2 regions of the Streptomyces sp. CA-179760 genome follow, and region 2 is predicted to be linked to the other one. Evidence: riboswitches for the same ligand, from Rfam matches in the RefSeq annotation. Region 2 holds a riboswitch; the other holds the start of a gene.
What was found. A riboswitch is a leader RNA that binds a small molecule or an ion and turns the genes downstream of it on or off. The one in region 2 is predicted to bind cyclic di-AMP.

Region 1 (4,822 bases), 3.2 Mb from region 2:
GTGCTCTCCGTGGTCGGCGACATCGACCCGGAGCAGACCCTGGCCTGGATCGAGAAGTACTTCGGCTCCATCCCCGGCCACGACGGCAAGCACCCGCCCCGGGACGGCTCGCTGCCGGAGACCATCGGCGAGCAGCTGCGCGAGGTCGTCGAGGAGGAGGTCCCGGCGCGCGCCCTGATGGCCGCCTACCGGCTGCCGCACGACGGCACACGCGCGTGCGACGCGGCCGACCTGGCCCTCACCGTCCTCGGCGGCGGCGAGTCCTCTCGTCTCTACAACCGCCTCGTACGACGGGACCGTACGGCCGTGGCCGCCGGCTTCGGCCTGCTGCGGCTCGCCGGGGCACCCTCCCTGGGCTGGCTGGACGTGAAGACGTCCGGTGACGTGGAGGTGCCGGTCATCGAGACCGCCATCGACGAGGAGCTCGCCCGGTTCGCCGAGGAGGGCCCCACGGCCGAGGAGATGGAGCGCGCCCAGGCCCAGTTGGAGCGCGAGTGGCTGGACCGGCTCGGCACGGTCTCCGGACGGGCCGACGAACTGTGCCGGTACGCCGTGCTGTTCGGCGACCCGCAGCTCGCCCTGACCGCCGTGCAGCGCGTCCTGGAGGTCACGGCGGAGGAGGTCAAGGAGGTCGCCAAGGCCCGTCTGCGGCCCGACAACCGCGCGGTGCTCGTCTACGAGCCCGTCGCCGACGAGACCGGCGAGGACGCCGACAGCATCGAGGACACCGCGGCCGCGGCCACGGACGAGAACGAGGAGGCGGCCAAGTGACCGAGCTCGCCACGATGGACTTCCACCCGCAGCCGCAGGCGGGCGACGCCAAGCCGTGGGCCTTCCCGGCCCCCGAGCGCGGCACGCTCGACAACGGCCTCACGGTGCTGCGCTGCCACCGCCCCGGCCAGCAGGTCGTCGCCGTGGAGGTGCTGCTGGACGCCCCCCTGGACGCCGAGCCGGCCGGCCTCGACGGGGTCGCCACGATCATGGCCCGGGCCTTCTCCGAGGGCACCGACAAGCACTCCGCCGAGGACTTCGCCGCCGAGCTGGAGCGTGCCGGCGCCACCCTCGACGCGCACGCCGACCACCCGGGCGTCCGGCTGAGCCTGGAGGTGCCGGCCTCCCGGCTCGCCAAGGGACTCCACCTGATCGCTGACGCCCTCAGGGCGCCCGCGTTCGCGGACAGCGAGGTCGAGCGGCTGGTCAACAACCGCCTCGACGAGATCCCGCACGAGCTGGCCAACCCCGCCCGCCGTGCCGCCAAGGAGCTCTCCAAGGAGCTGTTCCCGGCGGGCTCGCGCATGTCGCGGCCCCGGCAGGGCACCGAGGAGACGGTCGCCGCGATCGACTCCGCGGCCGTACGCGGCTACTACGAGAAGCACGTCCGCCCCGCGACGGCCACCGCCGTGGTCGTCGGCGACCTCACCGGCATCGACCTCGACGCGCTGCTCGGCGACACGCTGGGCGCCTGGACCGGCTCCTCGGCCGAGCCGCGGCCGGTGCCGCCGGTGACCGCCGACGACACGGGCCGGGTCGTCATCGTGGACCGTCCGGGCGCCGTCCAGACGCAGCTGCTGATCGGCCGGATCGGCTCGGACCGGCACGACCGCGTCTGGCCCGCCCAGGTGCTCGGCACGTACTGCCTCGGTGGCACCCTCACCTCCCGCCTGGACCGCGTCCTGCGCGAGGAGAAGGGCTACACCTACGGCGTGCGGGCGTTCGCCCAGGTCCTCAGGTCCGCCCCGGACGGGACCGGTGCCGCGATGCTCGCCATCAGCGGCTCCGTGGACACCCCCAACACCGGCCCCGCGCTCGATGACCTCTGGACGGTGCTGCGCACCCTCGCCGCCGAGGGGCTGACCGACGCCGAGCGGGACGTCGCCGTGCAGAACCTGGTCGGCGTGGCGCCGCTGAAGTACGAGACGGCGGCGGCCGTCGCGAGCACGCTGGCGGACCAGGTCGAGCAGCACCTGCCCGACGACTTCCAGGCCGCGCTGTACCGGCAACTCGCCGCGACCGGCACGGTGGAGGCCACCGCGGCGGCCGTCAGCGCCTTCCCGGGGACCGTCTGGTGACCGTCCTCGTCGGTGACGCGGCGCAGATCAAGGGCCCCGTGGAGGCCCTCGGCATCGGCGAAGTCGCCGTCGTCGCCGCCGAGTAGCGGGAGGAGAGCGGCGCGCGCGTAGGGGCCCTGGTTGTCTTCTAAGGCACCAGGGCTCCTTTATGCCCGAATTGGGGCGGGAGTTTCCCGTCTGCCCTGTGGGATGCGCTACAAAAACCGGGATTCGTTTGGGAATTGAAAGTGGCGCCGCTTAGCGTCGTCCGGGCTGTTCGTCAGGCAGTGCGCCGCACCCGCGGCACCGGACAGTCATCGCCGAGTCCCCGTACGGCGCGAGCCAGGGGAGCCGGGGACCCACGCAGTCCCTGGGGTGAATCGGACGCCCGCGCGAGTCGCGAGGGGGTCCGTAGGAGACCTTCCTGCTCCGAACCCGTCAGCTAACCCGGTAGGCGAGAGGGAAGGAAAGGACCAGCCACCACATGGCGTTCACGCGCGCCACCGGGAAGCACCGTCGTCCCAGCCGGATCCAGCGCCGCACGGCCCGCGCCGCGGGTGTCGCGGCCCTCGCCACCACCGGTGTCGTCGGCACCGTGGCCGCCCCGGCCTTCGCCGCGGAGCCCGCTGCCGAGCAGACGGGCCTCACCCCGGTCGTCACCATGGGCGACACCGTGGCCCAGAAGATCGACGCCCAGGCCGTCGCCCAGAAGCAGGCGGCCGAACAGGCCGCCGCCAAGAAGAAGGCCGAGGAGGCCGCCCGCGAGCGGGCCGCCGAGGTGGCCAAGGAGGCCAAGGAAGCGGCCGAGAAGGCCCGCGAGGCCAAGGAACGCGCCGCCCGCGAGGCCGAGCGCAAGCGTCTCAACACCTTCGTGTCGCCGATCTCCGGCTCGTACGTCTCCACCGGCTACAAGTCCGGCGGCGCCGTCTGGTCCTCCGGCAGTCACACCGGCGTCGACTTCCACGCCGCCAGCGGCACGGCCGTCCACTCGGTCGGCATGGGTGAGGTCGTCGAGGCCGGCTGGGGCGGTTCCTACGGCAACCAGGTCGTGATCAAGATGAACGACGGGACGTACACCCAGTACGGCCACCTGTCGTCCAGCAGCGTGTCGGTGGGCCAGAAGGTCACCCCCGGCCAGCAGATCGGCCTGTCCGGCGCGACCGGCAACGTGACCGGCCCGCATCTGCACTTCGAGGCCCGCACCGGCCCCGAGTACGGGTCCGACATCGACCCCGTCGCCTACCTCCGCTCGCACGGCGTGAACGTCTGAACATCTGAGGCGACTGTACTTCCCGAAAGCCCCGGCTCCCCGAGCCGGGGCTTTCGGCGTTCGTCACGGCCGACTGTCCAAAAAATATCCCTCATTTCCTGCTCGCCGTCGGAAATTCCGGCTCATTGCAATAGAGTCACGGAACACGCGTCACCAGTAGACGTTTCACGGGGATTAAGCGGAGGTCGGTATGCGTATTCCCGCGCACTCGGTGTGCACGGCCATCCGGGACGACATCGTCGCGGGTGTCTACGAGCGCGGCAGCCGGCTCACCGAGGAGCTCCTCGCGCGCCGCTACGGCGTCTCGCGCGTCCCTGTCCGGGAGGCCCTGCGCACCCTGGAGGCCGAGGGCTTCGTGGTCACCCGGCGGCACGCGGGCGCGTGTGTCGCCGAACCCACCGAGCAGGAGGCCGCCGACCTGCTGGAGATGCGCGTGCTGCTGGAGCCGCTGGGTGCCGCCCGCGCCGCCCAGCGCCGCACAGAGGCCCATCTGAAGGTGCTGCGCGGTCTGGTCAGGCTCGGCCAGGAGCGCGCCCGCCGGGGCAACAGCGACGACCTGCGCTCTCTGGGCGGCTGGTTCCACGAGACGCTGGCCCAGGCCTCGGGCAGCCCCGCGCTGACCTCGATGCTCACCCAGCTCCGGCACAAGATCGCCTGGATGTACGCCGTGGAGGCCCCGGCCGGACCTGTGGAGTGCTGGGCCGAGCACGGCGCGATCGTGGACGCGGTGGCGCGCGGGGACAGTGAGCGCGCGCGGGCGGTCACGGCGCTGCACACCGAGCGTGCGACGGGCGCGCACCGGCTGCGTTTCGGCTCCGCCGGGGAGCGCGCCGAGCGTGTGAGGAACTCGCAACATGCCGTAAACACGGCAAGCCTGCGGCATTAACACGGGAGCCGTATACAAAGAGCGGGAAATCGCGGGGGATTATTTCTGCTGCCCGCCGACTGTCCGCCGGCTGTTCGTCGACAGGAAATGCGCCGGAAAGGCGAAGAGCTCGCCCGAGGAATTCGGACGAGCTCTTCAGTGTGCGCCGGTTCGGGCGCGGGGAAATACTCAGACGGTCTCGGGCAGTTCCTCCAGGCCCTCGGAGACCAGCTTGGCCAGCCGGTCCAGGGCGGCGTCCGCGCCCTCGGCGTCGGAGGCGAGGACGATCTCCTCGCCGCCCTGGGCGCCCAGGCCGAGGACGGCCAGCATGGAGGCCGCGTTGACGGGCTTGCCGTCGGCCTTGGCGATCGTCACCGGGACGCCTGCGGCCGTGGCGGCTCGGACGAAGATGGAAGCGGGGCGGGCGTGGAGGCCCTCGGCCCAGCCGACGTTGACGCGGCGCTCAGCCATGTGTTGCTGCCCTTCGGTGTTCAGGGTTGTCTAGACCAGTTTCCCATAACGTGAAGCTGTGCCGGAGCGGTCCTGATGAACCGCCCCGGGGTGCCGTCGGATCGCGGCCTCGACCCGACTGACGCCCTCCACAGACTGCCTCGCGCCCGCTGTCGGACGCTAGCCGTA
Region 2 (4,822 bases):
CCTTCTGGTCGCGCAGCCGTTCGACCCGCTCGCGGGCCTGCTGCTGTTCGCGCTGGAGGTCGTCGATCTCGGCGCCCTGGGAGACGTACTCCCGCATCGGGTAGGCGAGCGCCACGATCAGCGTGCACATCACCAGGGCGAGCAGCGCGGCCCGGCCGGTCAGCCGGGAGCGGCGGGCCTGGCGCCGGGTCTGGGAACGGTAGACCCGGGCCGCGGTCTGCTCGCCGAGCAACCGGATCCTGGTCGCGGTGGAGAAACGGTCCCGGTCCTTCACGGCCATGTCTCCCCGCTCTCCCGCTGCACCGTCATACGCGCGTACGTCCCCGGACACGGTACGGGACCGAGTACGGGGACGTACGTACGACTGGCTAAGGCTTGACCCTTAACGGGTCAGCCCGGGTCAGCCCTTGAAGCGCGGGAAGGCGCTGCGGCCGGCGTAGACCGCGGCGTCGTCGAGGATCTCCTCGATGCGCAGCAGCTGGTTGTACTTGGCGACGCGCTCGGAGCGGGCCGGGGCGCCGGTCTTGATCTGGCCGCAGTTGGTGGCGACGGCCAGGTCGGCGATGGTGACGTCCTCGGTCTCGCCGGAGCGGTGGGACATCATGCACTTGAAGCCGTTGCGCTGGGCCAGCTCGACGGCGTCCAGGGTCTCGGTCAGCGAGCCGATCTGGTTGACCTTGACCAGCAGGGCGTTGGCGGCGTTCTCGTCGATGCCGCGGGCGAGGCGCTCGGGGTTGGTGACGAACAGGTCGTCGCCGACGAGCTGGACCTTGTCGCCGAGCTTCTCGGTGATGGTCTTCCAGCCGTCCCAGTCGTCCTCGAACAGCGGGTCCTCGATGGAGACGAGCGGGTACGCGTCGACGAGCTCGGCGTAGTACTCGGTCATCTCGGCGGCGGAGCGCGTCTTGCCCTCGAAGGTGTAGGCGCCGTCCTTGTAGAACTCGGACGCGGCCACGTCGAGCGCGAGGGCGATCTGCTCGCCGGGGGTGTAGCCGGCCTCCTTGATCGCCTCGAGGATGAGGTCGAGGGCCTCGCGGTTGGAGCCGAGGTTCGGGGCGAAGCCGCCCTCGTCGCCGAGGCCGGTGGCCAGGCCCTTGCTCTTCAGGACCTTCTTCAGCGTGTGGTAGACCTCGGCGCCCCAGCGCAGGGCCTCGGAGAAGGACTCCGCGCCGATCGGGGCGATCATGAACTCCTGGATGTCCACGTTGGAGTCGGCGTGCGAGCCGCCGTTCAGGATGTTCATCATCGGCACCGGCAGCAGGTGCGCGTTCGGGCCGCCCAGGTAGCGGAACAGCGGCAGGTCGCTGGCCTCGGAGGCGGCGTGAGCGACGGCGAGGGAGACGCCGAGGATGGCGTTGGCGCCGAGGGAGCCCTTGTTGTCGGTGGCGTCCAGGTCGAACATGGCCTGGTCGATCAGGCGCTGCTCGGTGGCGTCGTAGCCGACGAGCTCCGGGCCGATCTGCTCGATGACCGCGAGGACGGCCTTCTCCACACCCTTGCCGAGGTAGCGGTTCGAGTCACCGTCACGCAGCTCGACGGCCTCGAATGCGCCCGTGGAGGCGCCGGACGGAACGGCGGCACGACCGGTGCTGCCGTCGTCGAGGCCGACCTCGACCTCGACCGTGGGGTTGCCTCGGGAGTCCAGGATTTCCCGGGCTACGACGACGTCGATGGACGGCACGAGCATCTCCTTCTTATGTGACGCGGGTACCCGGGTCGCGTGGACCCGGCGAGGTGCGGGCCGTGGTGGCTCGCGACATGAGCCTAACCGGCTCGGGCCGATCGGCCACCGGGTCGCCCACCCCATGGACAGAACCGAGAGTAAATTGTTTCCGAACGGAACAAAGACGGTCACGGAAAAGAGCCGCGGAAAAGAGCCGCGGAAGAGACCGGCAGTGACGCCCGGCAGACATGACCCCGCCCCGGCGCGTACGGGGGAACACGCACCGGGGCGGGGAGCCCGTGGGGACGGGGGCCGCCCCCCCCTTGAGGGGGGGGCGGAGGGCCGCTGCTTACTTCAGGTGCAGCTGCTGGCCCGGGTAGATGAGGTTGGCGTCCTCGACGATCTCCTTGTTCAGCTGGAACAGCTTCTCCCAGCCGCCCTCGACCTTCTTGTCCGACGCGATCGAGCTGAGGGTGTCACCCTTGACGACCTTGTACTCGCCGTCGCCCTTCTTGACCTTCTTGCCGGTCGGGGTGGTGACGGTCTTCTTGGCGGCCGGGCGCTCGTCGGAGCGGGAGGCCGGCTGCTGCTGGGTCTCGCGGGACTCGGTGCTCTGCTGGCTCTGCTGCGAGGAGCTGCCGGAGTCGTTCGAGGAGGAAGCGGAGGAGCCACCGCCGGAGGCGTTCGACAGGCCCTTGCCGCAGACCGGCCAGGCACCCTTGCCCTGACCCGCGAGGACCTTCTCGCCGATCTCGATCTGCTGAGCCTTGGTGGCCTGGTCGGCGGTGGCGGCGTACTTGGTGCCGCCGTAGCCGGACCAGGTGGAGGCGGAGAACTGCAGACCGCCGTAGTAGCCGTTGCCGGTGTTGATCGACCAGTTGCCGCCGGCCTCGCACTGAGCGACGGTGTCCCACTCGGAGGCGGTGGCGGCGGACGCGCCACCGGCCGCCATCAGCGGGGCGGCGACAGCGGCGCCGGTGACACCGGCGACGGCGATGGCACGGCTGGCCTTGGACGGACGGCGGTGCTTGCCCTTGCTGGAAAACAGCATGGAAGGATCCCCTCACCGACGCCTGCGAGGTGAGCTGTCGGGTTCGGGCCGGTTGAGTTGCCCGGCCGCGCCCCTCCCGGGACACGGCTTCACCCCAAGCCCTTCCGGCACAACCGGCCGGTCGGGCACCTACCTTGGGTCCCCCGCTCCTGCCTACGGCGCTTGACGCGACGACTGTTCCCGTACGGCCGCTGGCAGGATTCGGCGTTGCGGCGCCGGGGCTCGTGGTGACGAGCGGTCCCGACCGTAGCCACGCGATCCGCCGAATTTCAAAGACGATCAGGGCTTCTGAGATCTATCTCTCACGGGCATCAAACGGGACATTCGCCGCGAAACATGATGCGAACTCGCGCGGTTTCGGGGCGACTTCCACCCCCGTTTCCGCACTGCCCGAACCGCTACTTCTCGTCCGCTTCGCCCTCGACCGCGAGCTTCTGACCGGGGCGGATGAGGTTCGGGTCGGTTCCGACGGCCTTCTCGTTCTCGTCGTAGAGCTCGTGCCATCCGCCGCTGATGTCAAGGGAGTCGGCGATGGACCAGAGGCTGTCGCCGATGCCCACGATGTAGGCACCCTCGGACGAGTCGCCGGAGCCCTCGTCGCTGCGGTCGTCTCGCGAGGCGTGACGGCCCGACTCGTCCGTACGGCCGTCCTCGGACGTGTGGGTCTCGTCGGCACTGGGACCGCGGTGACGGCCGGAGCCGGTGTCGGTCCCGGTGGACGTCGAAGAGTCGTCACCCTGCCGCGAGTTGCCGGACTCGCCGCTCCCGGGCGTCGCCGACGGGGAGCTGTCGGGCTCCTGACCCCGCGAGGTGGACTCCTCAGAGTCGGGCGAATTGTCGGACTTGGAAGATTCGCCCTTCGAGGTCGACGACTCATCAGAAGAGGGCGAGTCGGACGGCGAAGGGGACGACCCGAGAGAGTCGAGCAATCCGGATGAATCCGACGAATCAGATGACTCGGATGAGCCGTCCGAGTCGGACGACTTCTTGTCCTGCTCCAGACCGGAGAGCAGCCCGCAGGTGCGCCAGGCGCCGGCCCCCTGGTCGGCGAGGATTCTCTCGGCCACGGCTATCTGCTGGGAACGGCTGGCCAGGTCGGCGCTCGGGGCGTAATCGAGACCGCCGTGGTTCTCCCAGTCCTCCTGCGACAACTGCAGGCCGCCGAAGTATCCGTTGCCGCTGTTCTGGCTCCAGGCGCCACCGGTCTCGCAGTCCGCGACCCGGTCCCAGGTCGTGCCGTCGGCCGCGCTGGCGCCGGTGGCTCCGAGGAGCGGGATCGCGATGGCGGAGCCGGTCACTCCGGCCGCGACGAGGAGAGCCGGAGCCTGGCGGGGGCGACGGTGCCGACCGTTCCCGGAGAGCATACGGAGACCTTTCGCGAGACAGCAGTGACCGGCGCGGAGCCGGGTTTTCCCGGGCCGCACCGATGATGGGTGAACGTATAGGCAGACGATCACTTGTCACAAGTTAATGCCGCGTAGATCACGTGAAGATCACAGGACTGACGGCGTGTCACCTTTGGGTATGTGTGTATTTCACCGGCGCGGGCGTGAACTCCACCGGTAGTGTCCGCAGCCCGCGCATGATCAGGCCGCCGCGCCACCTCAGCTCGGCCGGGTCGGCCGCGAGCCTCAGGTCCGGGAGGCGGGTGAGGAGCGTGGCGAGGGCGGTCTGGCCTTCCAGGCGGGCGAGCGGGGCGCCGAGGCAGTAGTGGATGCCGTGGCCGTACCCGAGGTGCTGGTTGTCGCGGCGGGAGAGGTCGAGCACGTCCGGATCGGCGAACCGCTCCGGGTCCCGGTCCGCGGCGGCCAGGACGACGAGGACCGGCTCTCCGGCCTCGACGCGCTGTCCGCCGATGGTGAGCGGCTGCGTGGCGAAACGCCAGGTGGCGAGCTCGACGGGGCCGTCGAAGCGCAGGAGTTCCTCGACGCCGGTCTCCAGGAGGCCGGTCTCCCCCGCGACGAGGGACGCCTGGAGCCGGGTGCGCTGCTCGGGGTGGGTGAGCAGGGCGTAGGTGCCGTTGCCGATCAGGTTCACGGTCGTCTCGAAACCGGCGAACAGCAGGATGAAGGCCATGGCGGCGGCCTCGTTCTCGGTGAGGTGCTCGC

Region 1: linked by a shared signal. The riboswitch ahead of ACQEV8_RS32830 (M23 family metallopeptidase) and the one ahead of ACQEV8_RS17650 (transglycosylase family protein) in region 2 are both predicted to bind cyclic di-AMP.

What each region holds. Positions count from the first base shown of each region.
Region 1 covers NZ_JBNJLZ010000001.1:7,208,282-7,213,103, forward strand. The annotation lists gene ACQEV8_RS32820 (M16 family metallopeptidase) at 1-771, shown strand, start outside; partial or broken gene ACQEV8_RS32825 (M16 family metallopeptidase) at 768-2,155, shown strand; cyclic di-AMP (ydaO/yuaA leader) riboswitch at 2,357-2,520, shown strand; gene ACQEV8_RS32830 (M23 family metallopeptidase) at 2,533-3,318, shown strand; gene ACQEV8_RS32835 (GntR family transcriptional regulator) at 3,509-4,204, shown strand; gene ACQEV8_RS32840 (HPr family phosphocarrier protein) at 4,373-4,654, opposite strand.
Region 2 covers NZ_JBNJLZ010000001.1:3,976,255-3,981,076, forward strand. The annotation lists gene ACQEV8_RS17640 (FtsB family cell division protein) at 1-280, opposite strand, end outside; gene eno (phosphopyruvate hydratase) at 401-1,681, opposite strand; gene ACQEV8_RS17650 (transglycosylase family protein) at 2,013-2,714, opposite strand; cyclic di-AMP (ydaO/yuaA leader) riboswitch at 2,719-2,885, opposite strand; gene ACQEV8_RS17655 (transglycosylase family protein) at 3,113-4,078, opposite strand; gene ACQEV8_RS17660 (cytochrome P450 family protein) at 4,227-4,822, opposite strand, start outside.